DNA from 4 places in the Glutamicibacter sp. NPDC127525 genome. Region 1 is predicted to be linked to each of the others. Evidence: riboswitches for the same ligand, from Rfam matches in the RefSeq annotation. Region 1 holds a riboswitch; each other region holds the start of a gene.
The links. Region 1 has a riboswitch for thiamine pyrophosphate ahead of ACFVHU_RS05680 (ECF transporter S component). Riboswitches for the same ligand answer to the same signal wherever they lie in the genome.
Positions count from the first base shown of each region.

Region 2: another riboswitch for thiamine pyrophosphate. It lies ahead of thiC (phosphomethylpyrimidine synthase ThiC); the one in region 1 lies ahead of ACFVHU_RS05680 (ECF transporter S component).
Region 3: another riboswitch for thiamine pyrophosphate. It lies ahead of thiO (glycine oxidase ThiO); the one in region 1 lies ahead of ACFVHU_RS05680 (ECF transporter S component).
Region 4: another riboswitch for thiamine pyrophosphate. It lies ahead of thiM (hydroxyethylthiazole kinase); the one in region 1 lies ahead of ACFVHU_RS05680 (ECF transporter S component).

Region 1 is NZ_JBHXVN010000001.1:1,207,196-1,214,916, forward strand. Features, by position in the region: gene ACFVHU_RS05675 (ATP-binding cassette domain-containing protein) at 1-1,079, opposite strand, end outside; gene ACFVHU_RS05680 (ECF transporter S component) at 1,076-1,684, opposite strand; TPP riboswitch at 1,750-1,870, opposite strand; gene ACFVHU_RS05685 (DUF4235 domain-containing protein) at 1,946-2,197, shown strand; gene mnhG (monovalent cation/H(+) antiporter subunit G) at 2,254-2,658, opposite strand; gene ACFVHU_RS05695 (monovalent cation/H+ antiporter complex subunit F) at 2,658-2,924, opposite strand; gene ACFVHU_RS05700 (Na+/H+ antiporter subunit E) at 2,926-3,555, opposite strand; gene ACFVHU_RS05705 (Na+/H+ antiporter subunit D) at 3,564-5,165, opposite strand; gene ACFVHU_RS05710 (Na(+)/H(+) antiporter subunit C) at 5,162-5,611, opposite strand; gene ACFVHU_RS05715 (Na+/H+ antiporter subunit A) at 5,608-7,721, opposite strand, start outside.
Region 2 is NZ_JBHXVN010000001.1:1,054,175-1,061,895, forward strand. Features, by position in the region: gene ACFVHU_RS04940 (MaoC family dehydratase) at 1-27, opposite strand, end outside; gene ACFVHU_RS04945 (MaoC family dehydratase N-terminal domain-containing protein) at 30-476, opposite strand; gene ACFVHU_RS04950 (hypothetical protein) at 578-853, opposite strand; gene ACFVHU_RS04955 (DUF2797 domain-containing protein) at 941-1,882, opposite strand; gene ACFVHU_RS04960 (GTP pyrophosphokinase family protein) at 2,124-2,900, shown strand; tRNA gene ACFVHU_RS04965 (tRNA-Met) at 2,983-3,059, opposite strand; tRNA gene ACFVHU_RS04970 (tRNA-Thr) at 3,107-3,178, opposite strand; tRNA gene ACFVHU_RS04975 (tRNA-Thr) at 3,712-3,783, shown strand; TPP riboswitch at 4,057-4,164, shown strand; gene thiC (phosphomethylpyrimidine synthase ThiC) at 4,161-5,903, shown strand; gene ACFVHU_RS04985 (DEAD/DEAH box helicase) at 5,996-7,721, opposite strand, start outside.
Region 3 is NZ_JBHXVN010000001.1:871,942-879,662, forward strand. Features, by position in the region: gene ACFVHU_RS04000 (GNAT family N-acetyltransferase) at 1-184, opposite strand, end outside; gene moeB (molybdopterin-synthase adenylyltransferase MoeB) at 252-1,397, opposite strand; gene ACFVHU_RS04010 (thiazole synthase) at 1,394-2,215, opposite strand; gene thiS (sulfur carrier protein ThiS) at 2,218-2,463, opposite strand; gene thiO (glycine oxidase ThiO) at 2,490-3,587, opposite strand; TPP riboswitch at 3,585-3,689, opposite strand; gene ACFVHU_RS04025 (GNAT family N-acetyltransferase) at 3,700-4,728, shown strand; gene ACFVHU_RS04030 (mechanosensitive ion channel) at 4,812-6,032, opposite strand; gene ACFVHU_RS04035 (OsmC family protein) at 6,327-6,758, opposite strand; gene ACFVHU_RS04040 (GNAT family N-acetyltransferase) at 6,790-7,224, opposite strand; gene ACFVHU_RS04045 (alpha/beta fold hydrolase) at 7,346-7,721, opposite strand, start outside.
Region 4 is NZ_JBHXVN010000005.1:31,945-39,665, reverse strand. Features, by position in the region: gene ACFVHU_RS12560 (sugar porter family MFS transporter) at 1-619, opposite strand, end outside; gene ACFVHU_RS12555 (uracil-xanthine permease family protein) at 835-2,118, opposite strand; gene thiD (bifunctional hydroxymethylpyrimidine kinase/phosphomethylpyrimidine kinase) at 2,146-3,570, opposite strand; gene thiE (thiamine phosphate synthase) at 3,567-4,208, opposite strand; gene thiM (hydroxyethylthiazole kinase) at 4,201-4,995, opposite strand; TPP riboswitch at 4,985-5,079, opposite strand; gene ACFVHU_RS12535 (GntR family transcriptional regulator) at 5,114-5,482, opposite strand; gene ACFVHU_RS12530 (hypothetical protein) at 5,479-7,008, opposite strand; gene ACFVHU_RS12525 (aldehyde dehydrogenase family protein) at 7,098-7,721, shown strand, end outside.

The DNA of each region.
Region 1 (7,721 bases):
CCAATCAATGCACCGGCCTTCCAGGCAAACGGGGAGTTGCCCAGACCGTCGGCCAGTTGCGCGGTGGCCGCCAACCCGCCGTCGGCCGGGACGAGCAATCCGCCCAAGGTCAAGGCCAGCGTCGACTTTCCAGCGCCATTCTCACCGCGAATCACCGTCGCGGTGCCCGCTTGCACATTCACGTCCACCGCTTGGGTGCGCGGTGCCGTGGCGGTGCGGGCGGATACCAGCTGCTGCGCTTCCAGCAGAATGGCACCGGCACCGTTCGTTGCCCGAGCCACCTGCGGGAAGTAGCCTGGAATCCACAGCCCGGCAGCAGCCAGCTCCTCGCGCACCGTTTCATCGGTGTACAGCTGCTGCGGGTCCAGATCGTGCGCGACTCCCCCACCGGGCTGCAGCACGATAACCCGGTCCACATGCTGCGCCCAGGCTTCAATCCGGTGTTCCACGACGACCAGCGTGGCACCGGAAAGCCGGGCGGCGTTCAGCACCGCATCGCGCAAGAGCTCAATGCTCTGCGGGTCCACATTGGCAGTCGGTTCATCGAGCAGCATGACGCTGGGTTCCATGGCCAGAATGCCGGCCAAGGCCAACCGCTGTTTCTGTCCGCCGGAAAGTTGCTGGGTGCGGTGCTCGAAGGACAGCGCACCCAGACCCACAGCGTCCAGCACTTCGGGGATCCGCTGGCGGATCAGTTCGGGATCCATTCCGAGGTTCTCCGCGCCAAAGGCCACATCATCGGCGACCCTGCTTTGCACTACCTGGGTTTCCGGGTCTTGCTGCATCAAGCCCACCGGGTGGCTCCGGATGAAGGCATCGCTGCCATCTATGAGCAGCCGGCCAGCGACCTGATCGTCCTCATCCGCTTCCAGCAACCCGGCCATCGCGTGCAGCAAGGTTGACTTGCCGGCGCCCGATGGACCGACCAGCAGCACCTTCTCACCGGCGTGGATCACAAGGTCCAGTCCCGAGATGGCAGGATTCTGCCTCTCGGAGTGCTGCCAGCCGAACCCCGTTGCGGTGATGGCGGCACCGCGCTGGGTCAGCGAGGCTGCGCCGGAATTGGCAAAGGAACTCATTTTGCGCTTTCCAGGTGCGCACGCCGGCTCGGCAGGGCGCTCAGAGCGCCGGTCTTCGCCAGTCCGCGCGTGGCCAACCAGGACAGAAGCCCTGCGACGACTACGCCGGAAATGCCGGTGGCGATCACGTGGAAGATCTTCATTCCGGCGGTGTACTCAACATAGTAGGCCAGGATGTAGGCCTCGGAAATGCCGGCGAACAAGCCGGCGAACAAGCCTGCCAGCAGCGCCACGCCCAGGTTCCACTTGCGGTAGCGGAATGCTGCGAAGACCAGCTCTGCACCCAGGCCCTGGACCAGGCCGGAGATCAGTACGGTCAAGCCGTAGTGCGAGCCGAGCAGCGCTTCAACTACAGCGGCCAGCAGCTCGCAGTAGATTGCGGCGCCTGGCTTGCGGATGATCAGTGCGCCGAGCACCGCCGGGAAGAGCCACATGCCGGTGAGCAACGCGGTGGCTGGCGGGAAAGCTGCAAAGGCGAGCGAGAACAGGCCATAGCCGGCACTCCACGCCCAGAAAATGACCCCTGAAGCGACGGCGATCACCGAGGCGACGACGATATCAACTACACGCCAGCCGGTCCGCTGCTTCGAAACTGTTTCGTTCATTGCTGGTCCTCCTGTGGAAAGGAGGGGAGATGGACGGAATGAGGGCATACTGCCGCGCCTATCCGCATCCGAGATGCTCGACTTCCTTCGCCGGTACTAGCCGGGGCAGGTTCGAGGGTCTGCGATCTATCGCACTCTCAGCGTCTTGCGACTTTTTAAAAGTCTGACGCTCCCCTGTCGGAATAATTACTGCTCCCCCACCATACCGCAGGTATGCTGGGCAGAGGAACGATATGTCAAGAGCTTGATCGCGAGGAAAAAATGGATAAAGTGCAGAAACTTGCCACTACCGGTATCACCGTTGGCGCTGGCATGCTCGGCGGCAAGCTGGTTGATTTCCTTTGGTTGAAGGCAACCGGCAGCAAAGCACCACGCAAGGGCACTGAGGAAGCAGCGGAAGCTTCTTTCCGCCGTGCCTTAGGCTTCGCAGTCGTTTCGGCCCTGGTCGCAGCAATCCTGCAGACGGTGGCTGACCGCAGCGCCAACAAGGTTGTTGCCAAGTTCACCAAGTAAGCTTCGGCGTTGAGCCAAAAGCGGGAGCCGCCCAGAGGGGCGGCTCCCGCTTTTTCTCAATCTTGTTCGTCTGGCGATCCGGTCTTGGAAACCGGGGTGGTTCCGGTCGGCGGTGTTCCGTTGACCTTGTTGACCACGTGGCTCAGCTCATCGGAGAACAGGGTTTCCTTGGCAGCGTGCTTGGTCCGGTAGCCGGAACGGCCAATCATGTGGGCCGAAACCGGTGCGGTCAATAGCTGCATTCCCCAGGCCAGCACGAGTACCGGGACCACAGCCCAGCTGCGCAGGTAAATGGCCAGTCCAGCGAAAATCAGCAGGAAGCCGAGTACCTGCGGTTTGGTCGCTGCATGCATGCGGGTGAGCATGTCCGGGAAGGTCAGCAAGCCGATACCTGCGATCAATGACATCAGGCAGCCAAGGATCAGCAGGACGGCAACGAGGACATCGAGGAAGATTTCCATTAGGCGTTCCTCTGATCCGAAACGAAGCGCGAGACGGTCACCGAACCGATGAACCCGAGCATGCAGGCGGCCACGACGAACAGCAAGTAGTCGGTGTGCTTGTGCAGCACCATTTCCAGGCACAGCGCGGCGGAGATGATCAGCAGCATCACGTCCAGGGCCAGCACCCGGTCAAGGATTGACGGCCCCTTGGCAACACGGACCAGGCAGGCGACAGCACCGAGCCCGAGCATGATGCCGCAGATCCAAATGACGATATCCAGCATGTTACCCCTTCCTCGCATCAAAGTTCGGTCCGCATTCGCTCTTGATCGCTTCGTACTCGTCTCGGCTGCCAATAGCCATGATCAGCCGGCGTTCGATGTCCCGGATGCCGGCACGCGCCTTCTCCACGTCCGCAGGCGACTCGATGTCGATGTAGTGCAGGTACAGCGTCGACGAGCTGCGGTCCACGTCGATCACGAAGGAGCCCGGGATCAGCGTGAGCACGTGTCCCACGGTCATCACGATCAGGTCCGAGTCGGTGCGCAGCGGGACCGCAATGACCGCGCTGCGGGTGCGCTTCCCGCGGACCAGCGCCAGCCAGGCCACATGGACGCTGGCGGCGAAGACCTGTCCGAGGAACCAGATGAACAGCTTCAGGCAGTACCAGGCATTGATCCGGCCCGAAAGGACCACCGGCGGCAGCGGGAACAGGTTCACGATCAGCAGCGCGATGATCACGCCGAAGACCATGTTCCCCAGGGAGAAGTCCTGCCAGAGAGCACCCCAGACAAAGAGCAGCAGCAGAAGCAGCGGCCATTCCTGCTTGAGTGTCGCGCGGTGGCGCACACCGGAGGTATCCAGCGCATCGTCAATGCGCTGGTCACGCGGTTCAAAGTTCTTGTTCGGCATCATCCCTCCAATCAGAATGGCAAGATCGAGCTGATATACGGTTCGCGGGCGATCAGTTCCGCAGCCACCCGCTGGCAGAATTCGAAGATCGGCCCGGCAAAGACGGTCAGGGCGATGCCCGCAAGCACCAGCGAACCGGTGGCGTAGCGCATGCCCCACGGCAAGGAGTCGGCTTCCAGCTGCTTGGCCAGTTTCAACCCCAAGCGGGGGTTCTGCGCGCCGCCGGCCAACGTCTCGTCGGCGACCTGCGTCGCTTCGGCCACCAGGTCCTGGTTGGGCACCTCGGCATCAGCGGCACGGCGCCAGAACACACGGGCCCACACGCGGATGATCGCCATCAAGGTCAGCAGGCTGGTCAGCAATCCGGCGCCGATCACGACCCAGGTCAGCGGATCGGCATCCTGCGCGGCCGCATGCAATAGCCCGAATTTGCCCAGGAATCCGGAGAACGGCGGGATGCCGCCCAGATTGATGGCCGGGATGAAGAAGAGCAGGGCCAATGCCGGGGAGAGCTTGGCCAGCGAGCCGAGCCGGGTGACATTCGAGCTACCGGCACGGCGTTCGATCAGTCCCGCCACCATGAACAGCGAAGTCTGCACGATGATGTGGTGGCCCACGTAGTAGATGGTCGCGGCGATGGCCAGCGGCCCGCCCACGGCCACGCCGAAGATCAGGTAGCCGATGTGGCTGGTGAGCGTGAAGGAAAGCATGCGCTTGAAGTCCGTCTGCGCCAGCGCACCGAGGATACCGATGACCATGGTCAGCGCGGCCACCACCAGCAGTCCGGCGTTGACCGAGCCGCCCGGGAAGAGCAGGGTTTCGGTGCGGACGATCGCGTAGACGCCCACCTTGGTCAGCAACCCGGCGAACACGGCGGTCACCGGGGCCGGTGCGGTCGGGTAGGAGTCCGGCAGCCACAGGGACAGCGGGAAGACCGCGGCCTTGATGCCGAAAGCGATCAGCAGCAGCACATGCAAGATCAGCTGCGGGCCCTGGCCCAGCTCGGGCAGCTTCACCGCAAGGTCAGCCATGTTCACCGTGCCGGTGGCCGCATAGGTCATCGCGATGGCCATCAGGAAGATCACCGAGGAAACCACGGAAACCACCACATAGGTGGTACCGGCGCGGATGCGCTCGGCGGTACCGCCCAAGGTCAGCAGCACGTAGCTGGCGGTGAGCAGGATTTCGAATCCGACGTACAAGTTGAAAAGGTCAGCGGCCAGGAAGGCGTTGGACACTCCGGCCAGCAGGATCAGGTACGCCGGGTGGAATATCGACACCGGTCCGGGCTCGTCCCCGTCGGCCAGGCCCTGGCTGGTGGCGAAGAGCAGCACAGCCAGCGAGACGACGGTGGAGACCAGCAGCATGAAGGCGCTGAACCCGTCGACCATCAGGGCGATGCCGAAGGGCGACTCCCAGCCGCCAATATGGATGGCATAGCTTTCCCCGCCCCATACGGCGGCGAGCATTCCCGCTTCGAGCACCAGGGTCAGGCACAGGATGCCGATGGTGATCAGGCGCTGCAGGCGGACCTGGCGGCGGACCAGGAAGGCTGCCCCGGCGCCGAAGATCGGCAGCACCACGGCCAAGGGGGCTAGATCCAGGAAATTCACTCTTCCCCCTCGCGCACTGGGCGTCCTTCTTCATCAACGAATTCGGTCGTATCCTCAGCCACTGGCGAGTCTTCTTCCTCGTCGTAGGCGGTCTTCTGGGACACCTTGATATCTTCGGTGTCATCGGTGAGCTCATCAGCGCTGGTCAAGGTCCAGGACCGGTAGATCATCGCCAGCAGGAAGGCGGTCACCGCGAAGGTGATCACAATGGCGGTGAGGATCAGCGCCTGCGGCAGCGGGTCCGAGTACGAGTCGGCCGCCGCATCCGGCTTGAACAACGGCGCCGCGCCCTTGCGCCCGCCGCTGGTGAGGATCAGCAGGTTGATGCCGTTGCCCAGCAGCATGATGCCCAGCAGCACCCGGGTCAGGGTGCGTTCGAGCACCAGGTAGAAGCCGGCCGCCAGCAGCACGCCGGTGACTACGAGGAAAGTGATGTTCACGCTCATCGGCCAACTCCAGTCCGGGAGGCCTGGATCTCGTCGTGGCGCTCCACCGGGCTGCGGCCCTCAGAGAGCGAATCAATCTCACTGCCCAAAGAACGCAGCACGTCCTGCACGAGGCCAAGGACCACCAGATACACTCCAATGTCGAAAATCGTTGAGGAAACGAACTTGTGCTCGCCGAAGAACCAGAATTCCAGGGCGTAGGTGGTGAAGATGCCATCACCCAGCAGCAGCGGCACGATGCCCGCCAATCCGGCTAGCGCTATGCCGCCGCCGATCAGCATGCCCGGAGCAATGCGCATCGACTCGGAAAGTTCCACGCGGCCGCCGGCCAGGTAGCGGATGGTCAGCGCCAAGCCGGCGATCAGCCCGCCAGCGAAGCCGCCGCCCGGGGTATTGTGCCCGGTCAGCAGCGTGTACACCGACATGATCAGCACCGTGTGGAAAATCAGCCGGGTGACCACTTCAAAGATGATCGAGCGGCGCTCGGCGACCAGGGTGCTGCCAGCCATCAACCAGTCCTGGTTGGAGCTGGAGGCAAAGCGGCGGGCAATGCGCAGCTCGGTTTCCTTGGAGTCCTTGCTGCCCATGGCTTCGGAACCCGCGTCGATGCTGCCCGGTGCCACCTGGTGGGCCCGCACCCGGTTGCCGAAGCTGCGCCCGGCGAAGATCAGCGAAGCCACACCGGTGGCAGCCGCTGCCAGCACGGTGATCTCGCCGAAGGTATCCCACACGCGCAGGTCCACCAGGGCCACGTTGACGATGTTCTTGCCGTAGCCCTCGTAGTAGGCCAGATCCGGCCAAGCCAGGGAAATGCGGGCCTCGTTGCGGGCGGCCATCATCGCGATAGCAATGTAGACGACCATCACGGCCAGGGCGATCGACAGGATGGCCCGGCCCCACTTGATCCGGGTCAGGCCCACCCACAGTCGCTTGGGCAGGGCGCGCAAGGCGAGCACGAAGGAAACCAGCACGATGGTTTCCACCAGCAGCTGGGTCAGCGCCAGGTCCGGGGCGCCTTGCAGGGCGAAGATCGCGACCATGCCGTAGCCGGTCACCGAAACCATCAGCACCGCCATGAAACGCTTCGGCGCGGTAATGGAGACCACCGCACCGGCGATGATCACCGCACCGATCAGCAGCTGGGCCGGGTGGTCGGCGATGATCCAGTTCGTTGGCCACGGGGTGTAGACGGTCAGCGCGATGGCCAGCGGGATCACCAGCACCACGACCAGGATGACGCCCAGGTAGAAGGAGAGCGAACCACGCTGGGTGCGACCGGTGATCCAGATGGCCACCTTGTCCAGCACGTTCACCGACATGCGGTAGATTTCCTCGGCCGAGGTGACCATGCGGCGCAGCGGTGCGCCGGTGTCGGTGCGGTGACGCAGCCAGAAGAAGCACAGGCCCAAGCCCACCGAAATGGCGCTCAGTCCCAGTGCCGCGTTGAAGCCGGCAAATGGCAGCAGGTGCATTTTGCCCGGTCCGCCCTGCGCGGCCGACCAGTGGATGGCCAGCGGCTCCACCAGCTGCGGGTACAGGCCCAGGAACAGCGTCGCCGCCGAAAGAACCAGCAAGGGCGCCAGGAAGATCAGTGTCGGGGCCTTGCACTGCAACGCAGGCAACTTCTTTTTCTTCACGCCGAAAGCCCCGAAGAAGAAGCGCAGCGAGTAGGCCATGGTCAGCGCCGCACCCATCAGGATGCCGACGAGCGCGGCCATCCCCCAGCCGGTTTCCAGGTGCAGGGCCGATTCGTAGACCGCTTCCTTGGCAACGAAGCCGAACAGCAGCGGCACGCCGGCCATGGACGCCGCGGCGATGCCGGTGGTCGTGGCCAGGATCGGCATGGCACGGCGCAAGCCGCTGAGCTTGCGGATATCGCGGGTACCGGTGTTGTGGTCGATGATGCCCACGCTCAGGAACAGCGTCGCCTTGAACAGGCCGTGGGCCAGCGTCATGGCCAGCGCGGCAAAAGCCGCTTCGGGGGTGCCGAAGCCGAAGACCGCGATGATGAAGCCCAGCTGGGAGACCGTGCCGAAGGCCAGGATCAGCTTCAGGTCGTATTGCTTGAGCGCCCGGTAACCGCCGATGAGCATGGTGAGAATACCTATGC
Region 2 (7,721 bases), 150 kb from region 1:
CTTTTCGAGGCTTTCGAATTCAATCATGCTTAGTCCTCAGCTCGTACCAGTAGCGATGAAACGGTGGTTGCGATCTTCTCGCCGGCCACGGTGGTTATTTCCGCGCGGGTGGTGATCATGGCACCGGCACCCATTTCACGGACCTGGTCCACGTAGAGCTCGGCAAGCAGTTCATCGCCGGCAACGATTGGACGGTGATGGGTGAAGCGCTGGTCGGCGTGCACCACGCGGGAGAAGTCGATGCCGCTGGCCGGGTCGGCAATCAGCTGCGCGTCAGCGCGCTGGGCGATGATGATCGCGAAGGTCGGAGGGGCAACGACATCGCTATAGCCCAGCTCGCGAGCGGCCTGCACATCGTAGTGCGCCTGGTTGGCGGCCTTGGTGGCCTTGGCGAATTCGCGGATCTTTTCGCGGCCTACCTGGTAGGACTCGCCGGCAGGGTAGATGCGCCCTACCAGGTCGGGGTTGATGCCCATGGATTCTCCTGAACGTTGTTGGAAGTGGCCAGGCGAGGCTGCCGCCGGATACGGGACCCGGGCGCAGCCAAGCGGTCACACGGTGGAATTCTTGCGGAGCCCTAGTCCTGCCCGTCCGCCGGGCGCTTCTTGGCTCGAGGGGCCGCCAGGCCATTGGCAATGCGCCACTGGCGCGCATCCCTGGCGCGGACAACCAGTCCGGCGATGTGGCAGAGCATGCCGATGACCATGATGCCGATTGCTGTGTAGACCGTTGGCAGCGATGGAATGTTGGCGCCGATGATGGCCAAGATGATGCCTGCGCCCATGATGCCCATGGCAGCGAAGACGAGCTTCTTATAGCGTGGTGAGGCTGATTCCCAAGGAGTGTTGGTCATGGTTCAAGTCTAGTTCAGCTCCGGCTGTGTCCGCTCATTGTGGCCGGGGCATTTCCCCGTGACTCCCCCGACAACGCTGGGCCTGATTCAGAACAGGGCGGATTGCTCTTCCCTGAAATCTGCGCAGTTCTCCACGATGGCGACCTCGCGGGTCTTCAGCTCGGCGGCATCCAGCAGGCGCACGGTGGTGCCTTCGCCGCTGTCTGCGAGGATGCTTTGCCCCAGCACGCCGCGGATGCGCAGATTCACGGTGTTCCCGCCCAGCGCGGTATTCCAGGCATGCAGCGCATGGGTATCCCAGGCGTCTACTACCGGGCGGGCGAAGGCCGGTTGTTCCCACAGCTCGTCGCGCAGCTGCACGCCGTAGGTTTCCAAGCCCCGCTGGGCGCCAAGGAAGGACCGGGCCCGGCTTGCCGCTTCGGAGTTGATCTGGTCCAGCTGGGCGTAGTCCAGTTCCCAGCTGGCCAGTCCCTTGATCTTGGACTTCTGCCGGACTTGCTGGCTCAGGCCCACGTGTTCAGTGACAAGGTCTTCGAGCACTCGAATAGCGGCTCCATCAGCGGCGCGGGCAATATAGCGGGCAATGACCGCTCCCTGCTGCGCCAAGCGAGTCCATTTGCTCTGGGTTGAGGTGGTACCGACTTTGGTCGCCCCATGGGCGAAGCTTGCGACATACAAGAAGTGCGGCTGCTCCAGGTACTTGCGCATGCCTTCCGGGGCTTCGCCGGTCTTGTGGAAATGATGCATGAACTTCGAATGATCCAGCCGGCGGCAGCGTTCGCACTGGGTTCCGGTACGCAGCGCTTTGTTCTTCGGGCAAGGCAAGGTGTTGCGAGAGCCATCGCTGTTCATCGTGATGTAGCCCAGGCAGAATTTCAGTTCGCCGATGCGCAAGCTTAGGGAACGGTTGGCTTCCAGATATTCGGTGCTCCATTTTTCCGCTTGCCTAAGCCGGAGCATGGGGGCGCGTTCATGCTCTGAGAAGCTGATGCCGTGGCAGAGCTGCCGGTGGTCGCTGGCGAATTCCATCGATGCCTTCCTCGAAGTTACCTCTTCAACGATAGTTCACCGGACATGGCTAGCTCCTGCAAGGCAGGTTGGCCGGCGCCTGCAGCCCGAAAGTTTGCTGGACGAATTCCCGATTCGTTCTGGCCTAATTCCTAGGAGAAGCCCTTAGGCTGGAACTGCACCGGAACCGTACCGCGGGCCGGGCCATAATCTGCTGAGGTGATCCAGGATTTCTGTCCCATTTGATGACAAGACTCGTGCAGTGGCCATCGCAGCTGCCGAGACCGCCCCTTCGCCGGCCGAGCTGCAGCGATTGACGCAGGCTTTCCGCCATGATTTCCAGCGTTTCATGATGGAGTACCAGTTTGCGGTGGACGAGGTGCTGACCAAGGTCTCGATCTTGCGTGAAGAGTTCTTGTATTTGCACAATTACAATCCAATTGAGCACGTCACTTCCCGGGTGAAAACTCCGGAGAGCATCATGCGCAAGGTCTCCCGCCGGAACATCTCCCCGTCCCTGCCTGCCATTCGCGAGAACATCAGCGACATTGCCGGCGTGCGCATTACCTGCAGTTTCGTCAAGGACATCTACAAGGTTCTGAACACGCTAACCTCGCAGAATGACCTGAAGGTCCTCCAAATCAAGGACTACATCAAGAACCCGAAGCCCAACGGCTATAAAAGTGTCCATGCGATCGTGCAGATCCCGGTCTACTTATCCGATGGCCCGGTCGATGTCGTGGTGGAGCTGCAGATCCGTACCATTGCCCAGGATTTCTGGGCAAGCCTGGAACATAAGATCTTCTACAAGTACGAGGGCGAAGTTCCAGAACATCTAGTGCAAGAGCTTGCCGACGCGGCGGCCATGGCGACGAAACTCGACATGCAGATGCAGCGCTTGCATACCGAAGTCCACGGCCATGATGCCAATCAGGCACCGAGCCAAGAGGCGGATTTCGATACGACAGCGATCCAGGGGCTGCTGTCGCTGGCTCAGCAAGCCAAGGACGGGAACCAGGAGAAGGACTTGGATCACTAGCCGTTCATGCCCTCGAAGGACAATGCTGCTTCGGGGCCGGAAACCAAAAAAGATCCTCGGCCGAGGCCGAGGATCTTTGATTTGGTAGCGGCGCCGGGACTCGATCCCGGGACCTCACGATTATGAGTCGTGCGCTCTAACCAGCTGAGCTACGCCGCCACAAGTGAGAAGCAATCCAGTAGAAGCCAAGAATGCTTCTCACTCAGAGCCCCCTGCCGGAATCGATCCGGCGACCTCGTTCTTACCAAGAACGCGCTCTACCACTGAGCTAAGGGGGCAACGAGTAAATACTCTACACGGATTTCCCGGCAAAGAAAAATCGGCGGATCACCCCGGAAAAGACCCGGAGAATTCTGTAAAACCACTAGTCAATGACTATTTATCCTCTTACTCGCTACCCCGGGGACGAAGGGTGGGACAAAAAGTGCCCTGGTGACGATGCTCACGAGAGTGCTCCTCGCGGTCAATCGCGGATTTGCCATGACGCGCAGGATAGAATCCCGCGGATCATCCCCGGTGGCCAAGCATCGAATTACCCCGCTTGGAACTTCGGAACGCTGACACCCTTTCCCACTCCAGAACCCCTGACCGAGCGGCACTTGGGCAACACCCGATCCACCTAGGCGCCCAGGCACGGCTCCGGTGCCCGGCAGCTGGATCCCGGGCCGTGAACCGGGGTGCTGGAAACCGCCAGGAAGGCAACAGCTCTTTGCCGCCCATTCCGGTCTTGAGTAGGAATATTGTGACCTCAGCAACAAATTCCCGACGGATTTTGCAAACCTCAAAAACCTGTGTAAAGTATTTACCTGTTGCCCCCTTAGCTCAGTGGTAGAGCGCGTTCTTGGTAAGAACGAGGTCGCCGGATCGATTCCGGCAGGGGGCTCGAAATAAGAGAGGCAATCTGGTTCCAGATTGCCTCTCTTTTCGTTTATCCCGCAGATGCCGTGTAGCCACTGCGAGCATGGCCCAAGGCGCACCCCAAGCTGCAGCACCGGCTATCGGCCGCGTCTTGCGCCCCGGATTCCAGGTGCCCCCGGCAAGAGTCTCCGGCCAATGAAAAGCATCCTGGCCCGCCACAGCCGGCCCTTCCCACTTCCTTGATGTCAGGCCCTGACCACTGGGTTTGCGTTTTCTCCTCGCAAGCGTGCTAAGTTGTTCGCGACCACACGGGTGCCCTGGCAAGGGCTGAGATCGGGCTATCGCCGTCCGCGACCGTTGAACCTGTCCGGGTAATGCCGGCGAAGGAAGTGAGTTTCCCCAGTGGAACAAATTGAACAGCACCCTGCCCACACCCTTGCCTACCGTGAATCTGCGGGAATTTCTGTTCCCGTCACGCAGATCCAATTGGCAGACTCCCCCAATGGACAGCCCAACGAGCCGCTGGCGGTATATCGCACCAGCGGACCGGGAAGCGAGCCCACCCAAGGCCTGCAACCCTTCCGCGAGCGGTGGATCCTGGAACGCGGGGACGTGGAAACCTATGCAGGCCGCGAACGCAACCTGCACGACGACGGACGCTCAGCGGTCCGCCGCGGCACGGCCAGCGCGGAATGGGCCGGACGCTCAGCCCCGCCACTGCGGGCCGTTGGCGGAGCCCGCGTGACGCAGATGCACTATGCGCGTGCCGGGATCATCACCCCGGAAATGCGCTATGTGGCCCTGCGCGAGGAATGCGATGTCGAGCTGGTGCGCAGCGAGCTCGCGGCCGGGCGAGCCATCATCCCGGCGAACATCAACCACCCGGAATCCGAGCCGATGATCATCGGCAAGGCGTTCCTGGTCAAGATCAATGCGAATATCGGCAACTCGGCGGTGACCAGCTCCATCGCAGAAGAAGTCTCCAAGCTCCAGTGGGCGGCCAAATGGGGCGCGGACACGGTAATGGACCTGTCCACCGGAGATGACATCCACACCACCCGCGAGTGGATCATCCGCAACTCCCCGGTCCCCATCGGCACCGTGCCGATCTACCAGGCGTTGGAGAAGGTCAACGGCGAAGCCAACGAACTGACCTGGGAGATCTTCCGCGACACCGTCATTGAGCAGTGCGAGCAGGGCGTGGACTACATGACCATCCACGCCGGGGTGCTGCTGCGCTACATCCCGCTGACCGCCAACCGGGTCACCGGCATGGTCTCGCGTGGCGGGTCCATCATGGCCGGCTGGTGCTTGGCGCACCACCAGGAGAATTTCCTGTACACCCACTTCGATCAGCTGTGCGAGATCTTCGCGCAGTACGACGTGGCCTTCTCGCTGGGCGACGGGCTGCGCCCGGGCTCCATCGCAGATGCGAACGACGCCGCCCAGTTCGCCGAGCTGGACACCCTGGCCGAGCTGACCAAGCGCGCCTGGAAGTACGATGTGCAGGTGATGGTCGAAGGCCCGGGGCATATCCCGTTCCATCTGGTGCGCGAGAATGTGGAACGCCAGCAGCAGCTGTGCGACGGGGCGCCGTTCTATACCCTGGGCCCGCTGGTCACCGACATCGCCCCGGGCTACGACCACATCACCAGCGCCATTGGCGCCACGGAGATCGCACGGTACGGGACCGCGATGCTCTGCTACGTCACCCCCAAGGAGCATCTGGGACTGCCCAACCGGGATGATGTGAAGACCGGGGTGATCACCTACAAGATCGCTGCGCACGCCGCCGATCTGGCCAAGGGCCACCCGGGTGCCACAGCGCGGGATGATGCGCTGAGCAAGGCGCGCTTCGAATTCCGCTGGAATGACCAGTTCGCGTTGTCCCTTGACCCGGTCACCGCACAGGAATTCCATGATGAGACCTTGCCGGCCGAGCCGGCCAAGACCGCCCACTTCTGCTCCATGTGCGGGCCGAAGTTCTGCTCCATGCGCATCTCCCAGGATATCCGCGACGAGTACGGCTCGGCCGAGGCGCAGGCCGCATTGGCCGGGATGGCGCAGAAAAGCAGGCAGTTCCTGGAAAGCGGCGGCACGGTCTATCTCGGGGACGGGATCCCGGTGGGAACTCCTGCTCCGTAAATAGCCTGCGGCGCACGAAAAACGCCCTTGGGGCAAGCTTTCGGCTTGCCCCAAGGGCGTTATTCAATGCTGTTCAGCTGCGTGCGACTGGCTTAGTAGTCGCGACGTCCACCGCTGCGGCCCGAATCGCTGAAGCGATCCTTGCCGCCGCGTCCGCCGCCGCCGAAACCGCCACGTCCGCCACTGCGTCCGCCACCGAAACCGCCACGGCCGCCGCTGCGTCCGCCGCCGAAGCCGCCACCACGGCCGCCACGGAAGCCACCGCGGTCGCCTTCGTCGTCGCGACGTGGGCTGCGGCCATTGTCGAGCTCAAGCTCGATGGCCTCGCCGCCGATGCGGGTCTTGGACAGTGCACGCCACTGGTCCTTGCTCAGCTCTGCTGGCAACTCGACCAGGGTGTGGTCCGAACGGATCTCGATGCCGCCGATTTCCGAAGAATCGAAGCCACCCTCGTTGGCCAGTGCGCCAACGATCGAGCCCGGCTGCACGCGGTTGCGGCGGCCAACGGCCAGACGGTACATGGCGTTGCCCTCGGCAGCGGTCTTGCGGGCACGTGGACCGCGATCGCCACGGTCACCGCGGTCGCCACGCTCGCCGCGCTCTGGGCGATCCATGCGCGCCTTCTTCGAAGGGGACATGACTGGTTCGGTCATCAGCAGCGGGCGGCCGCCCTGGGCCATCAGAGCCAGTGCAGCTGCGATTTCCAGCTGGTCCAGGTCTTCGTGCTCGGAAGCGAACTTCTCCACGATTTCGCGGAAGGTGGTCAAGTCCTGGCCGCTGATGGTCTTGTCGATGCGATCGGTGAACTTCTGGATACGACGGTCGTTGACCGAATCCAGCGAAGGCAGCTGCATCTGGGTCACCGGCTGGCGGGTAGCCTTCTCGATGGCACGCAGCAAGTACTTCTCGCGCGGGGTCATGAACAGGATCGCGTCGCCCGAGCGGCCGGCACGGCCGGTACGGCCAATGCGGTGCACGTAGGACTCGGTGTCATGCGGGATGTCGAAGTTGATAACGTGCGAAATGCGCTCAACGTCCAAGCCACGAGCTGCCACGTCGGTAGCAACCAGGATGTCGATCTTGCCCGAGCGCAGGTTCTCAACGGTGCGCTCACGCTGCTGCTGAGGGATGTCGCCGTTGATGGCAGCCGCGGTGAAGCCGCGGGCCTTCAGCTTGTCGGCCAGGTCCTCGGTAGCCATCTTGGTGCGGACGAAGGTGATAACGCCTTCGAACGACTCGGATTCCAGGATGCGGGTCATGGCGTCCAGCTTGTGGGCGCCCATGACCTGCAGGTAGCGCTGGGTGATGTTGGTGCCGGTGGACTGCTTGGACTTCACGGCAACTTCCTGCGGGTTGCGCAGGTATTCCGAAGCGATGCGGCGGATGGTGCGTGGCATGGTTGCCGAGAACAGGGCAACCTGCTTGTCCTCTGGGGTAGCTTCCAAGATCTTGTCGACCTCCTCGGCGAAGCCCATGCGCAGCATTTCGTCGGCCTCATCAAGGACAACGTACTGCAGGTTCGACAGGTCCAAGGAACCCTTGTTGATGTGGTCGATAACGCGACCTGGGGTACCAACGACTACCTGGGCGCCACGGCGCAAGCCGTTGAGCTGCGGGCCGTATGGCGAGCCGCCGTACACTGGCAGAACGGTGAAGTTCGGCAGGTACTTGGCGTAGGAAGTGAAGGCTTCGGCGACCTGGAGGGCCAGCTCGCGGGTTGGAGCCAGAACCAGGATCTGCGGGGTCTTGGCTGGACCATTGGTGTCAGCCAGCTCTGCCATGCGGGACAGGGCAGGAAGCGCGAAAGCAGCGGTCTTG
Region 3 (7,721 bases), 340 kb from region 1:
CTGGAATGTGCTCGCCTCGGCGCCCTGCCTTCATCCGGTAGATATAGTCCTCCCAGTCCTCGGCTGCAGACCAAGTCGGCAAGAACTCGAAGTCTTCGCGAAGCATCAAGTGGTGGGCGTCGATTGCCTGCTGTTCGTCCTGGCTTTCCAATTCACGGATCTCCAGCGTCTTTCCCAACGTCATAGCGCCAGTATGCCAGAGCGCCTCCACTTCCCACCGGTGAATTGCGCGCCAAAGATGCGCCTGAGCCCTAGTAGGCCACCTGCTGGCCCCGCACTTGCCTGGCCCATTCCACGGTTCCGCCGCTGAGGCTGTAGACGGCAATGCCTGCATCCCGACCGGACATGGTGATCCGCGCTGCCTGCTGCGAACGGGCACCGGTTTTGCACACGAATACGACCGCCGAAGCGCTGTGCGCGAGCTTTCCCAGTCCCCGTTCTTTGAGCTGCGCGAGCGGAAGGTGCTGGCTGTGCGGGATCGCTATGATGTCGCGTTCCCAGGATTCGCGCACATCCACCAGCAATACCGGTTCTTCCGTTTCCAGCTCCGCTAGCTGCTGAACCGTGAGCTCCGGGACATGCCCTTCGGCAGCGCAGGAAACCGGCTGGTACTCCCCCAGCCCGGTCACCGGCTCACGTTGCGGATCCCTGGCGAATTCGAGGGTCCGCACAGTGGCTTCCAGCGCATCATAGAGCCAGAGCTTGCCGCTCAGGGTGGTCCCGATTCCGGTAATGAGCTTCAGGGCTTCGGCGCACATCACCGAACCGATAACGCCGCACAGTGCGCCGAAGACTCCTCCTTCGGCGCAGCTGGGCACGGAGTCCGCGTCGGGGATTTCCGGAAAAAGATCACGCAGCATCGGGCCGGTGCGCGGATCGAAGACGGACACCTGCCCGGAGAACTGGAAGAGGGTTCCCCACACCAGCGGGGTGCCGGTGATTTCCGCGGCATCATTGGACAGGTACCGCGTGGCAAAGTTGTCGCTGCCGTCGATGACCAAGTCATATTCACTGAAAAGTGCCACGGCGTTGGATTCATCCAGCTTTTCATCCACGGTGATGATCTGGACGTTCCGGTTCTGCTCGTGGGCCATCCGCCGCACCGAATCCACTTTCAAGCGCCCTGCATCCTGTTGCCGGTGCATGGTTTGTCGTTGCAGATTGGACAGCTCGACGGTGTCATCGTCGATGACCCCGAGGGTGCCGATTCCCGCAGCGACCAGGTAGCTGGCAATGGGACTGCCCAGGCCCCCGGCTCCGATAACCAGCACCTTGGCGTTGGCGATGCGGCGTTGCCCTTCTTCTCCCACCCCGGGCAGGGACAAGTGCCGGGAGTAGCGCGCCAGCTCTTCCGGTTCCAGCTCCGCGCCGGGTGCGACCAGGGCTTCCCGGCTCACGAGAAGTCACCGACCAGGGTTTGCATCATGCCTTCGGCCGGCGATGAGGCCAGTGCGGTATCGCGGCGCGGGATCCGGCCAGCGAGCCGCGCGGCGCGCCCGGCACGCACAGCATCCTTCATGGCCCTGGCCATGAGCGGCGCGTTGTGCGCCCGGGTCACCGCGCTGGCCAGCAGCACCGCGTCGCAACCGAGCTCCATGGCCAGGGCCGCATCCGAGGCGGTGCCCACCCCGGCGTCAAGGATCACCGGTACCTGCGCGCGCGAGACGATGGTGGAAATATTGTGCGGATTCAGGATCCCCAGGCCCGAGCCGATCGGTGCTCCGGCCGGCATGATTGCCGCAACCCCGGCGTCCTGCAGGCGCTGGGCAAGTGCCGGATCATCATTGGTGTAGGCGAAAACCTGGAACTCGTCGGCCACTAGTTGCTCGGTGGCCGCATGCAGTTCCAGCGGGTCCGGCAGCAGCGTGTGCTCATCGGCAATGACTTCGAGCTTGATCCAATTGGTTTCCAGAGCTTCACGGGCCAGGTGCGCGGTGAGGATCGCATCGCGGGCGGTGAAGCATCCAGCGGTGTTGGGCAGCGCAATCACGTTGTTGCGCTGCAGCAGTTCATACACGTTGCCTGCGCCGGCCGCCGAAAAGTGGCGGATGGCCACGGTGGTCAGCTCCGTTCCGGAGGCCTGCAGGGCGCTTTCCAGGGTGGTCAGCGAACTCGCTCCCCCGGTGCCGAGGATCAGGCGCGAGGACAAGGAGCGTCCGGCGATCTGGAATGGGTCGCTGTGGATGTCCAGCTCGGTGATGTTGCGCGTTTCCATGCCTAGCCTCCCTGGGCCGCGGTAACGAGTTCAATGCTGTGCCCTTCGGCCAGCAGGTAGCTATTCCAGGCGCTGCGTGGAACGACAGCGCCATTGACGGCGGCGGCAACTCCGAGCTTGCTGCCGTCAGCGGCCACCGAGTTGGCGTCCAGTTCCTTGCCGATTTGCGTGCTGATGAATTCGCGAAGGGTGGTTCCTTCGTCCAGGTTCAGTTGCCGTGAATTGAAATTGATGCCGATGCTTGTCATGGTTGCTGCTCCGTTCGGTGAGCGGTCTAGGTTGCGTTGGCAAAGCGGTGGGGATCCACAGCCTGGTGCAAGGGGTGGGATTGGTGGCCGTGGGCGAGATCCGCAGTGAGCGTTGCGCCCAGCGGAGCCAGCAGCACGCCGTGCCGGGAGTACCCGGTGCAGAGCAGCAGCCCTGGATCAAGGCGTCCCAGCAGCGGCCGGTCATCTGGCGTGGCGGGACGTGCCCGGGCCGTTGCTTCGTTCAGCGTGCAGTCGCTGATGCCGGGGACAAGCTTTCTCGCGTTGTCCAACAGCAGGTGCATCGCGCCAATGTTCACCGCTTGTTGCCGGTCTTCACGGACGCTGGCGCCAAGGACGAGGCTACCGTCCCTTCTCGGCACCAGATACACCTGTTTCCGGTGCACGATGCCGCGGATGGTGCGGGTGATGAGCGGCGGGCCTGCTGGTCCCTGGATCCGGAGGATGTCCCCGTAGACCGGGCGCAGCGGAAGTTCGTTCAAGCCATCGAGGGTGCCAAGACCGGTGGCCACGATGGTCTGCTCCGCTTCGAGGATTCGGCCCGATGCGGTCCGCACAGCGGTGGTCCGCTTCCCGTCGGTCACCAGTGCCTGCGCCCGTTCCTCGACCAGGTGCGGACGCAGATGCTCCAACAGGATCTTGACGATGGATCGAGGGTCGACCTGGTGGTCATCTTGGCACAGGACCGCGCCAGCAATATTGGCGGCCAAGGCTGGTTCGAGCTTGCTGGCTTGGCTGGGCAGCAGCTTTTGCGCTGACAGGCCGAGGGATATCTGCAGTTCGGCCAGCTCGTGCAGGGCTTCGCGGTCCGCAGGCTCTGCGGCGACAACGAGCGTGGAGTTCTGCAAGTAGTCCGGGCGTTGCCCGGTGGCCGATGCGATGCGCTCGATGAACTGCGGATAGGCGGCATTCGAGGCGGCAAGCAGCTGGTGCAACGGGCCATTGCCCCAGACCGTTTCAGCTGCCGGGGCCAGCATTCCTGCTGCCGCGTAGCTTGCACCTTGGCCGGGTGCCGGATCGATGAGGGTGACGGTGTGTGCGCGTGATTCCAGCTCGAACGCGACGGCCAGGCCGATTATCCCGGCGCCAACAATGTTGACATGCACAAGGGCACGCTTCCTTCCTACGGCGGCATGACCCGCATCAGGTGTAGCGGTCGGCTCGGTGCCCTCTCAGCCTGGTCGATTCAGGCTCCCGCGGATTACAGCGATTATAAGCATGATGCAGCTCATAAAGTCGAACTTCATTGAACGCAGTTCCGTCATCTTCTGTGATGTACTTGCTGACATGGCATTCCATGACTTCCCTATCGTGCTTCCCCAAGGTTCTGCGCTATCCAGCACCATCATCTCGTTGGAGCAAGAACTCTTGGAATCCAGCCAACGCCATAGCCAGGAGCAATTGCAGCGGCGCTTGCATCCTCGGTTCGCCGAGGTGGGAGCCAGCGGGCGAGTCTATGATCGCGAGGCCATCATTGCCCAGCTGGCCCGGGAGCCGGCACGGGATGCCGGGGCGTTGAAAGTCGAAAGCCCGGTGGCTCTCCAGCTTTCAGACCAGCTGGTGCTGCTGCGCTGGAAGCTGCTCGCCGGTTCCCCCAGCGAACGCAGTTCACTGTGGATCCATGAGCAGGGCCGCTGGCAGCTGCTCTTCCACCAGGGCACGGCCGCCGCTCATCCGCAGCCATCTGCAGGACCGAAGGAAACCGTGCATGCCGACGGTGAATTCACGGTGCGCCGGCTGCGCCTTTCGGATGCCGAAGCGGTCTTCGAGGCATTCTCCTCGAACCCCGACATGTTGCGCCAAGGCGACGCCGATTCCCCGCAAAAGGCTGAGTCGTATGTGCGCGCACTGCTGGAGGCCGGGGAACGCCAGCAGGCGATGGCCGTCGCATATCGGGATCGGCTGGTGGGACTGGTGTGCGGTACGGTCGACCCGGCCAATCGGAACGCGTGGATTTGGTATTGGATGAACCAGAATTACCGGGGCCGGTCGCTGGCCACCCGCGCCGTGGCAACCTTGGTGGATTACCTGTTCGACGAGCTGGGACTGTACCGCTTGGAGCTGGGCTTGCGGGCAAATAATCCCGGGTCGAAGCATGTGGCAGAAAGCAACGGCTTCCTGCACGAAGGTGTCGAGCGGGGCAAATTCCTGGTTGCCGGAGAACGCATCGATGTGCACACCTACGCGCGGTTGCGTACCGATGGCGGCTCTGCGGTCATGCCCTTGCCGTGGGGCACGCAGCAGTAGCTTGGCGGGCATCAAAAAAGTCGCGGAATCCGGTTTTGGATTCCGCGACTTCTTATCTGTCCCTCAGGTTTTGTGATGCGTGGTTAGATGCCTGGGTTCGATGCCGGTGGCGTCGAGTCCGGGCCATTGGTGGCCTGTTGGGCCTCCATCTTTTTCAGCGTGCGGGCCGCAGCATCACGACCGCCGAGGCCAAAGGCCAGAGCCGCTGCCAATGCTGCGCCAATGACGATTGCGCCGAAGGCCATGTTGATGATCGAATCGGCGATACCCATGTACTTCAGGCCCATCGCCACGAACAGCGCAATTGCCGTGTAGCGGATGATCTTCGAAGCAGTAGTGTCACCCAAGAAGCGGCCAATCACATTGGCGATGACGAAACCTGCGGCGATAATTGCTGCGCCGAAGAGGATCTTGCCGCCCAAGGCCAGGATCTCATTGAGGATATTGGTGATCGCTGGGAAGTTCAGCATCTGGGCCGCCATCACACCGAAGAACAGCACGATAGCAATCTTGACGATGCCAGCGATGATTCCCGAAGCGCTCTTGCCCTCGGGAACTACGCCCCACTGGGCAACAACAGTGTCGGTACCCACGCCGTGGAGGGTGGATTCAAGTAGCTGCCCGACGAACTTGGCAATCAGGATACCCACGGCCAAGAGCGCCAAGGCCATGATGACCTGCGGGATTGCGGTGAAGACCAGCTGCAGCATCTGCTGGGCAGGTACCGAAATTGCCGCGATGCCCAGAACCTGCAGGGCTGATATTGCGACGACTAGCAGGATCAAGGCGAAGACGATGTTGGCAATGATGTCAACGATCTTCGCTTGGGATTCGCGAGACTGAACTTCATCTACTGGTTCGTTGCCTGGGGTGACCTTGCGGACCAGTCCGCTAAAATCGACAGTTCCCAAACCGGTCCTCAGCAGCTGGCGAACGATATTCGCGATGACGTAGCCAATGAAGAAGATGAAGCCCGCACCGATGAGGTTGGGGATGAAGGCCATGACGCCGCCGAGCATGCCCTGCACCGGCGATAGCACTTCGGATAGAGCGAAGACCTGCAGGATTGCCACGAGGCCGAAGAGCCAGACAATCAACCCCGCGACCTTGCCCAGGGATTGGCCTATTTGTTCTCCGTCATTGCCCTGCTTTTGCAGGAACTTCACCCTGTTCACCAGTTTGGCGGCAGCCCAACGAATTATGCGTGCAACTAGCCACGTAATGATGAGGATGATTAGCGCGATGCCAACCTTTTGTAGCATCGACGCCCAGTCGATATTGCCTAAAACGTTCTCAGACTGCATTGCTGCTCCTTCAACGTAGGGACAGTCCGACCCTACGATGAAGGTTCTCCGCTGACTAGGGCAAAGACCCATGCTCCCAGCTTGAATCATTGGACTTTCACAGCTCGAATTGCGAAAAGCTGACTATATCCCGATGTATTCAACGAATTCCGAACAATAAGACCTTGCCGACAACTGATCCACGCAATGTTAGAAAGTTCGCGGTTGCGTCCAAACCCGTGAATTGCCATGGAAGCTATTGCGGATTCAGCCATTGACCTTTATTCATCCGGGAATTGCCGGAAGTCCCGCTACCTAGTTGATGACTTCGCTCCGCACGGAAGCGCCCAGTTCAACGGTGCGGGAGACGGTGCAGTATTTGTCATGCGAAAGCTTGACGATGCGCTCCACCATGCTGGCTGCCTTGCGGCCTTCCTCGGTATCGGGGAACTTCAAATCGAAACCAAGATGGATGTCCTCCATCCGGCTCGCCGAGTTCTCAGAGACCTTGTAGCCGCCCGCTTTGACTTCGAATTTCTCAGGCTCGCTTCTCCTGGTGGTCGCCACATCAACATCAATTGCGGAACATCCTGCGATGGCAGCAAGCAGCAACTCCACCGGGGTTAGCAATCCTTCGCCCTGGCCGAATTCTAGGCTGGCTCCCGATTCGAGGCTAGTGGCCCTGTACTTGCGTGCCTCGACGCGTTCGATGCTGACTTCACGGATCTCACGGCTATTTTCACTCATGAAACTATCGTGCCACGATCCAGGCTGAAGACTACACGTGGCGCAATACGACTCGTTGCGGCGACGATGCAGATTCCCCGGGCACAGGCACGAATCCGCAGTCGCCAAAGAACGCAATGGCAGGCTGGCGCTGGCAATCGAGATGAACGCTGATCCCGGGAATGCTGGCGATGATTTCATCCAGCAGGATGCGGCCCACACCCTTCTGGCGATCAGTGTGCCTCACCCAGAGCAGTTCGATGCGTGTACTGCTCCATGCCGCAAAGCCAACAATGCGTCGACCATGCTGGGCAATCCTGACTGAGACCGATTGGCTATAGACAGCTTCCAGGGCGACGGCCACCGCATCAATATCAGCAGCCGAGAGGAAGTCTCCCCGGCGTTCCACCGAACTGCGCCAAATGTCGAGCAGGTCAGGCACTTCATCCACGCTCGACAGCTCGCGCAGCAGGAGAGTCTCTTCCATGCCATATTCCTTCATGCTCAAGCGAATCCGTACTTGCTGATTCGAAATGTAGCCGGGTGCCAGCGATTCCTCAAGTTTTTATGGATCGTTGCGGCACACCAGCATGCGGTTTTTCCCCGGCTCAAGCCGGCTCGTTCATGCGGCCCGTGCGGTGGGCCCAGTCCCGCAATTCGGCCGCGGCCTGCTCGGGCTGCTCAAGGTGCACGTTATGCCCTGCAGAATCAAGCACGCGGATCCTCATCGAGGGGTACCGGCGCGATAGCTGCTCGGGATCCCGGTATCCGGTGATGTGGTCTTGTTTCCCGCACAGGATGGTTACCGGAATATCCAGCTGGCGTTTACGCTCCACGGGCAGAGGATCCAGGAAGTAGCGCTTGGATAGCTTGGCCATGGAGCGCAAGTTCGCGCAGTCCAGCCCGGGCAGCACCCACTGCGCGAAGCTCTGCCACGCCTGCTGCGATTGCACCACGGCAATATCGGAGAATTGCTGTGCTTGG
Region 4 (7,721 bases), on a different contig from region 1:
GGGGAGATTCGGGCAGGCGCAGCGAGAGCAGGCCGTAGAGCACTGCTGGAACCAGCAGCGACAGGTACATCCAGCGCCAGGCCGTCAGGCCGAACAAGCCGACGGCATCCGCCGAGCCCATGACGAAGACCAGCAGCGCGCTGACCAGGAAGGCCACGAAGATGCCCAGCACGATGGCCATCTGCTGCATGGTGCCCAGGCGTCCGCGATGCGCGGCCGGGGAGACCTCGGCAATGTAGGCAGGGGCGATCACCGAGGCGAAGCCCACGCCGATGCCGCCGACAATGCGCCAGATGATCAGGTCGGTTACGCCGAAGCACAGGCCGCAGCCGATGGCTGATGCTGCCAGGAGGATGGAGGCGAAGAGCATGGTGCGCACGCGTCCCACGCGTTCGGAGACCACACCCGCTATCCAAGCTCCCAGTGCTGCGCCGAGCAGGGCGCAGGAAACGGAGAATCCGATGGTTACCGCGTTGAGCCCGAATTCGTGCTCGACAGCGTCCACGGTGCCGTTAACGATTGATGAGTCATATCCGAAAACGAACCCACCCAATGCCGCCCCGAGGGCGATGAAGATGAGTCGCGCGGAGAGTTTTCCGTCTGATGTAGTCGCAGTCACAATGAGCCATGCTATCGGATTCGAGAGCCGCAGAATCCCGATTTCCCGATTTTTTATGGGAGATCGATCACAAATTGGAAGGAGTCCTTACTTCAAGACCGGGGGAGGCCCAGTGCGCGTCGCCGGTTCATGACTGGCCAGCTCCCGAATTCTTGGCAAAAAAGCAGGCCGGCATTGCGAGTTATCGCGATGCCGGCCTGCGGGGAATTTATTTGCTAGCTATCCGCAGGCTTCTGCGAGTCCGCCAAATCGTTGCCGCGCATCTTGGCGACGATACTCATCAGGTGGAAGACCACCAAGGTGGCGATCGAGCCCAGGGCGATGCCGCCCAGCTGGAGCTGGCCGAAAGCGATTTCCTTGGTCACCGCAATGGCGATAATCAGGCCGGTGCCGGCGGTCATCAAGTTGATCGGGTTGCCGAAATCCACCTTCGCCTCGATCCACAGGCGCGCGCCGACGATGCCGATCATGCCGTAGAGCACGATGCCCAAGCCGCCGATCACGCCTTCTGGAATGGTGCCGATCAATGCGCCGAACTTCGGCAGGAAGGCCAGGGCCACGGCCACAATCGCAGCGATCCAATAGGCCGCGGTCGAGTACACGCGCGAAGCGGCCATCACGCCGATGTTCTCGGCATAGGTGGTCGTGGCCGAACCGCCGCCGAAACCGGCGAGCACGCTGGCAGCGCCATCGGCCATCAGCGCACGGCCGTTGAACTTCGACAGGTCGCGATTGGTCATCACGCCCACGGTGCGCACATGGCCGATGTTCTCGGCGATCAGCACGAACACCGCAGGCAGGAACATCAGCGCAGTGTCGAAGTGGAAGGTCGGGGTGTGGAATTCTGGCAGTCCGATCCACTCTGCGGCAGCAACCGCCTTGAAGCTCACCTGCCCCTGGGCCAGTGCAACAAGGTAGCCGCAAAGAAGTCCCATGAGGATCGACAGCCGGCCCAGCAGGCCCTTGAACGCAACGGTCGCGACCACGGTAAAGATCACCGTGAGGAAAGTGGTCAGCGGGAACTCGGTCATGGGAACCAGCGTTGCGCTGGCCAAATTCAGGCCGATGAGCGCCACGATGGTGCCCATGACCACCGGCGGCATCAGGGCGTGGATCCAGCCGGTGCCGGTCTTCTGCACGATCAGCCCGACAACGAACAGCAAGGCCCCGGTCATCACGATGCCGCCCAGCGCGCCGGACATGTTGTGCGACTGGGTGGTCGAGAGGACCGGGGCAATCATCGCAAAGGACGAGCCGAGGTAGCTGGGCACCTTGTTCCTGGTCATCAGCAAGAAGATGACGGTGGCCAGGCCGGTGAACAGCAAGGTCGTGGTGACCGGGAAGCCGGTGATGGTTGGCACCAGGATGCTGGCGCCGAACATCGCCAGGATGTGCTGGGCTCCGATGGAAACGGTCTGCGGCCAATGCAGCCGCTCATCCGGGGCAACTACCTCACCTGGGGTGATGGTCCTGCCGTTGCCGTGAATGCTCCAACTCATGATTCCTCTTCCCGGGCCCTGCGGGTTTTAGGCCGTAGAGAAGTCTACTCGGTTCTCGTGCGCCTGCGCGAAGAAAGAGCGCTCATGTTCCGCGGAGCGGATGAAAGCGGCCTCCATGCGGGCCCGCAGCTGCGGATCTGCCTGCTCGAACGCCTGGCGGACCATTTCGATGGCCTGCTCGGTGGCGGAATCGAATTCCTCGGATGCATAGGTTTCCAGCCATTGCCGATAAGGATGCTCGGCATGGTTGGCTGCCGCCAGCCGCTTGCCGATGTCCTGGTACAGCCAGTAGCAAGGCAGGATCGCGGCAATCAGCTCCCCGTAGCTCTCCTGGCTGGCGGCCAGGTGGTTGGTGTAGTTCAGCGTGGTGGCGCTGGGCGTATCAGCGAACTCATCCAGGTAGCTGCCGTGCAGCTGCAGCTCGCCATCGAGGATGCCGTTGGCGCCACGCGACCAGAAACGCTGGGCACCGAGATCCGGCGCCATCGAGCTGGCTAGCGAAAGCACCTTGGCGTAACGCAGCAGATACAGCGCATCCTGGGCGATGTAGTAGTGGAAGTCATCCCGGTCCAAGGTGCCCTCGGATAGCCGGGTGATGAAATCCAGCTGGTCGATTTCCTCGCGGATCGGCTGGATCTTCTGCCACCAGTCGCCCATGGGATCTGCCGTGCCGAAGAAGTCGATGAAGTGGTTGACCGGGCCGTGGCCGCTGCCCACCTGCAATTGGTCGGCCGCTGCGATGGCCTTGGAGAGGTAGGACTTGGACTGCTCCAACGCGGCGATCCAGTCTCCAGTGGCAGCGAAGCGGGTAGCCAGAGTGCTGGAAAGGGTGCAGCCGGTGCCGTGGGTGTTCCTGGTGGCATGGCGCGGTCCGTGCAGCTCCAGCTGCACCCCGCCCGCCGACACCAGGGCATCGGGGCAATCCGCCCCGGCCAGGTGCCCGCCCTTGGCCAGCACCAGCGTGTCGTGCTTGGCAGCCAGCCGCTGGGCCTGGCGCAGGGCTTCGTCCCAGGAAGGGGCCACAGGCTCGCGCAGCAAGCTGGCCAGCTCCAGCAGGTTCGGGGTAATCACCGTGGCGCGATCCAGCAGCGAATCAAGGGCCGATTCGTCGTCGAGCAGGCGATCCCCGCTGGTCGCCACCATGACCGGGTCCAGCACGACGGGGGCGTCAACAGTTTCCAGCCAGCCGGTGACTGCGCGGATCACCTCGGCGTTGGCCAGCATCCCGATCTTGATCGCATCGATGCGGATATCTGTACTCACGGCTTCGAGCTGCGCGAGGACGAAATCGCCGCTGATCGCCTGAACTCCGGACACCCCATGGGTGTTTTGCGCAGTCAAAGCGGTGATCACGCACATTCCGTAGCCGCCGTTGGCGGCAATGGCCTTCAGATCCGCTTGGATTCCGGCGCCGCCGGAAGGATCGGAGCCTGCGATGGATAGGATGTTCATTTCGAGGCCTCCCAGGCTGCGACCAGCTGCGCGCTGGCAAGTTGCGGATCTTCGGCGTTGCAGATGGCGCGGACCACGGCCAGGCCTGCGCCGCCGCCGGCGCGGATCGCGGCGGCATCGTCTTGGGTAATTGCGCCGATCGCTACGCAGGGCAGCTTGGCCAAGGCAGCGGCTCGCGCAAAGCCGTCCAGCCCCAGGGGAGCAGGATGGTCTTTTTTCGTCGGAGTGGCGCGGATGGCTCCTACACCGAGGTAGTCGATCACCGAGGCGTCCTTGTTCGCCTGGGCCAGCTGCTCATCGCTGGAAGCACTCAAGCCGATGATGCCCTCGCCGATGATCTGGCGAGCCAGCTGTACCGGCACATCTTTTTGCCCGATATGGATGCCGTTCACTGCTGCGCCAGCAGCCCGTGCCGCGAGGTAGACGTCAATGCGGTCATTGATCAGCAACTGGGCTTTGCCGTCGGTGAGCTTGGCAGCCGCGCAGGCCAGCTCGAAGAATTCCCGGGCGCTTTCATCCTTGGCGCGCAGCTGGATCCACCCGATCCCTCCGGCGACGGCTCCCTCGATAACTTCCAGGGTGCTGCGTGGGGTGCAGCTGGCAGTGTTGGCTACTAGATAAGCGCCGTAATTATGCATGGTTCAATTCCTCGTACTTCAAAGTTTTCAGTTCCCCGGGATCGGCAGCCGACAGCGCATCAAGGAAGGCAACTGCGAAGCTGCCCGGACCGGAGCTGCCAGCCAGGGCCTTTTCCGCGGCCAGGCCATAGAAACCGTGGGCTGCGATGGTGGCCTCGAACGGGTCATCGTGGACCGCAACCATCCCGGCGCAGACCGCGCCCAAGGCGCAGCCGCCACCTGTCATCCGGGTCAAGCCAATTCCGTTGGTATGCACCAAGACGGTACGCGTGGCGTCGATGATGGCGTCAGCCTGGCCGGAAATGGCCACCACGCAGTCGTGCTCCGTGGCCAGTTCGCGTCCCGCCGCCAAGGCGGCAGAAACCTCATCCAAGGCATCGACACCGCGCGAAGCAGATTGCCGGCCGGCCAGAGCCAGGATTTCCGAGGCGTTGCCGCGAATCAGGGTCGGGCGTTGCCGGACAATGCGCCGGGCAAACTCCGTGCGCACCGGAAGCGCTCCCACTGCCACTGGATCCAGGACCCACGGGGTGCCTGCAGCGCTCGCCGACTGCACAGCTTCTTCCATGGCGGTCAGCTGTTCAGTGCTTGGAGTTCCCAAATTCACCAATACGGCTGAAGCTGCCTGCGCGAATGGACCGGCCTCTCCGGGCAGATCCGTCATGGCCGGAGAAGCCCCGGATGCCAGCAGGGCATTGGCGGTGAAATTGGATACGACGGTATTGGTCAGGCAAAAAACCAAAGGTGATTGTTGCCGGTATTTTTGGGCAACTGCATGCAAAGCCATGCGACATCCCTCCGCTAGCGTGAACTAGATCAGGTTCTACGGGTCTTATCTCAGTCGGTTGATCCGACACCCCGTGTCACTGCCATAGAGCGTACGCACAACCGGTTCCGAGGACAAGTTACTTACGCTCGCGCCGCGCCACCAAGGCCTTGAGCGTGGCCGCATCCACCTTCTGCGCGGCCGCCAGCGCCCAGAGGCGATCCACGGCGGCCAGCAGATCTTCCCTGGTGTCCACCGGCTGCGGCCGCTCGTTGACTACTGTGCCGGCACGGCGCCGGGAGGTGATCAGCTCTTCGGCTTCCAGCTCCTTGTAGGCGCGCGCCACTGTACCGACAGCGACGCCGAGGTCCGTGGCCAGCGCACGCACAGTAGGCAGCTTGCTCCCCGAGGGCAGATCTCCCAAGGAGATCAGTGAAGCAATCTGCGAGCGGATCTGCTCATAGGGCGGGGTAGCTGCTTGGAGGTCAACACTGATCTGCGTGCTCATGAAGTAGCTGCCGGCTGATGTTCCCGCACGAAGGCGCTACCGGGGCGCTCTAGGAAAATGACTGCTGGGACAACGAAGATGAGCAATGCAAAGAGTCCCAGCCCGGCCGGGAATCCGTAGCCAATGAGCAGCATGGCTACCACTGCACTGGTGTTAACACGCATTGAACGCAGTTCCAGGACCTTGCGGTACCAGATTTCTTCGGCCGACGAGACAGCCCAGGGAATAATTGCCCGGCGGGAGAACCAGACGAATCCAAGATGGGTTGCCAGCAACAGCAGGATCAAGCCTGCAACCATTGTCTTGCCTGGAGGCACGAAGCCCCACAAATAGTCCAGCGGCGGATCGAGCAGAAAATAGGTGCTGGTGGCAAACAGCAAGCCAGCGGCGATGTAGGACCACAAGGGCAGGGGCGCGTGGTACTTGGGTGCTGCAGACGCCTGCCGGGCCACCGTGCTGACGTAGCTGAGATAAAGCGCATTGAGAACGGCATAGCTCAAAGCCGCACCGGCAAAGATCATTAAGATCCACGTAGTTCGCTCATTGGTAGGCATCTGGAGCTCGTCATCCAGTGGCAAGAATGACCAGCCGATTGCAACGCTGAGCAAGGTGAGTGCTGCAGTTACGTATTGCAAGGTGAATAGTTGATCACGCAAACGCGAGAAGGCGGTCCGTTCCCTGGTGGTGGATTGAGCTGAGAATGTAGAGCGCGGTCCCCAGAAGAGCAACGTGAGGGCGACCGCAAGGGCGCCATAGCTAACGAACTCGTACTGTCCATCCGGCGAATTAGCCTGCGAGTAATTGACCACCGACACGGTGAAAGCCAGCAAGACGATGCCGATATTGCGCATCAAGCGGTTGAGCCAGACCGTGCGCAACGCTTGGTTGTCTTCGACCGAGATGCCGGCCAAGGCAGGTCTTTTCAGGATAACTACGGTAATCACAGCCGCGGCCACGATGATCCCTGCCAGGGCCACGATGAATACCGGGAGCATCTGTGTGCCCGGCAACCGCCCATCATACGGACCCTCCGACGTGTATGAATAGATGCCGTCAAAATCAAAGGTCGTGAATTCCGAGGCCGGAACGCCAACGAGCCCTTCGACTTTGGAGACCGGCCACAGGGAGCCGACTGCGATCAGCAGCAAAAGCCCAACGAAAGCCCCTAGGGCCTTGGGAAATGGAGTTGTCAGGCTGCGGGCCTCTAATGAAGCGGTGCGCACGGGCTGGAGTTCCTTGGGCCAAGTGAACAAGCCGATGAGGTATACCAGAAGAACCCAGATCCCCGGAGTGAGTGCTTCAGCGATAGCCGAACCTGAATTGGTTTCGGTCATTGAAACGCGCCAGGTCTCGGACAAATCCCATGAGGTTGAAGCAAAGAATGCGATCAATGCGCACCAGAACGAGTGGGATCGGGCCCGGTCGATAGCTGGTGTTCCACGCCTGTGCGCCACCGAACGCAACCAAACGCAGATGATTGCGGCAACGAAAGCGATGGATATGGCGCTCGCCGAGAACTGGTTCATGGACATCAATGTATCAACTATTTGATACATATTGAATCCTCTGGCGAATTAAACGATGAAAAATAGTCCCAGTGACGTACGCTCAAATCATGGGTCTGTTTACTTCCACTCCGTTGCCCGAACCGGTCGGTGATTCCGCACCTCCGGTGGACGAGCATCCATCGCGCATAGCAACAGTTCTGAGTCATTTGCGGCGTTCTGCGGACACGCGGATCACGCATCCGCGACGCTTCCGCCTGCAGCAGCTCAAGGCACTGGAGAAGATGCTGGAAGAGCATCTGGAAGACTTCGTCCAGGCCTTGGCCGAGGACTTGGGCAAGAGTGCCACCGAAGCCAAATTCTCCGAAATCGACGTGGTGCGCGCGGAAATAGATTTCGCCCAGCGCCACCTCGTTGAGTGGATGGATTCCACCAGTGTCAAGGTTCCGCTGGCCTTGCAGCCAGCCATGGCCAAGGTCGAGCCGCGCCCGCTGGGGGTCGTGCTGATTATCGGAGCCTGGAACTATCCGGTTCAGCTGGTGCTCGCACCGCTGGTCGCGGCCATTGCTGCCGGCAACGCTGCGGTCATCAAGCCATCCGAGCTGGCTCCTGCGACCTCAGGCGCCTTGGCCAAGTTCCTCCCGGTCTACCTCGACGAACGGGTTTACGCGGTAGTTGAAGGCGGCGTGGATACCTCCACGGAGTTGCTTGCCGCCCGCTGGGACCACATTTTC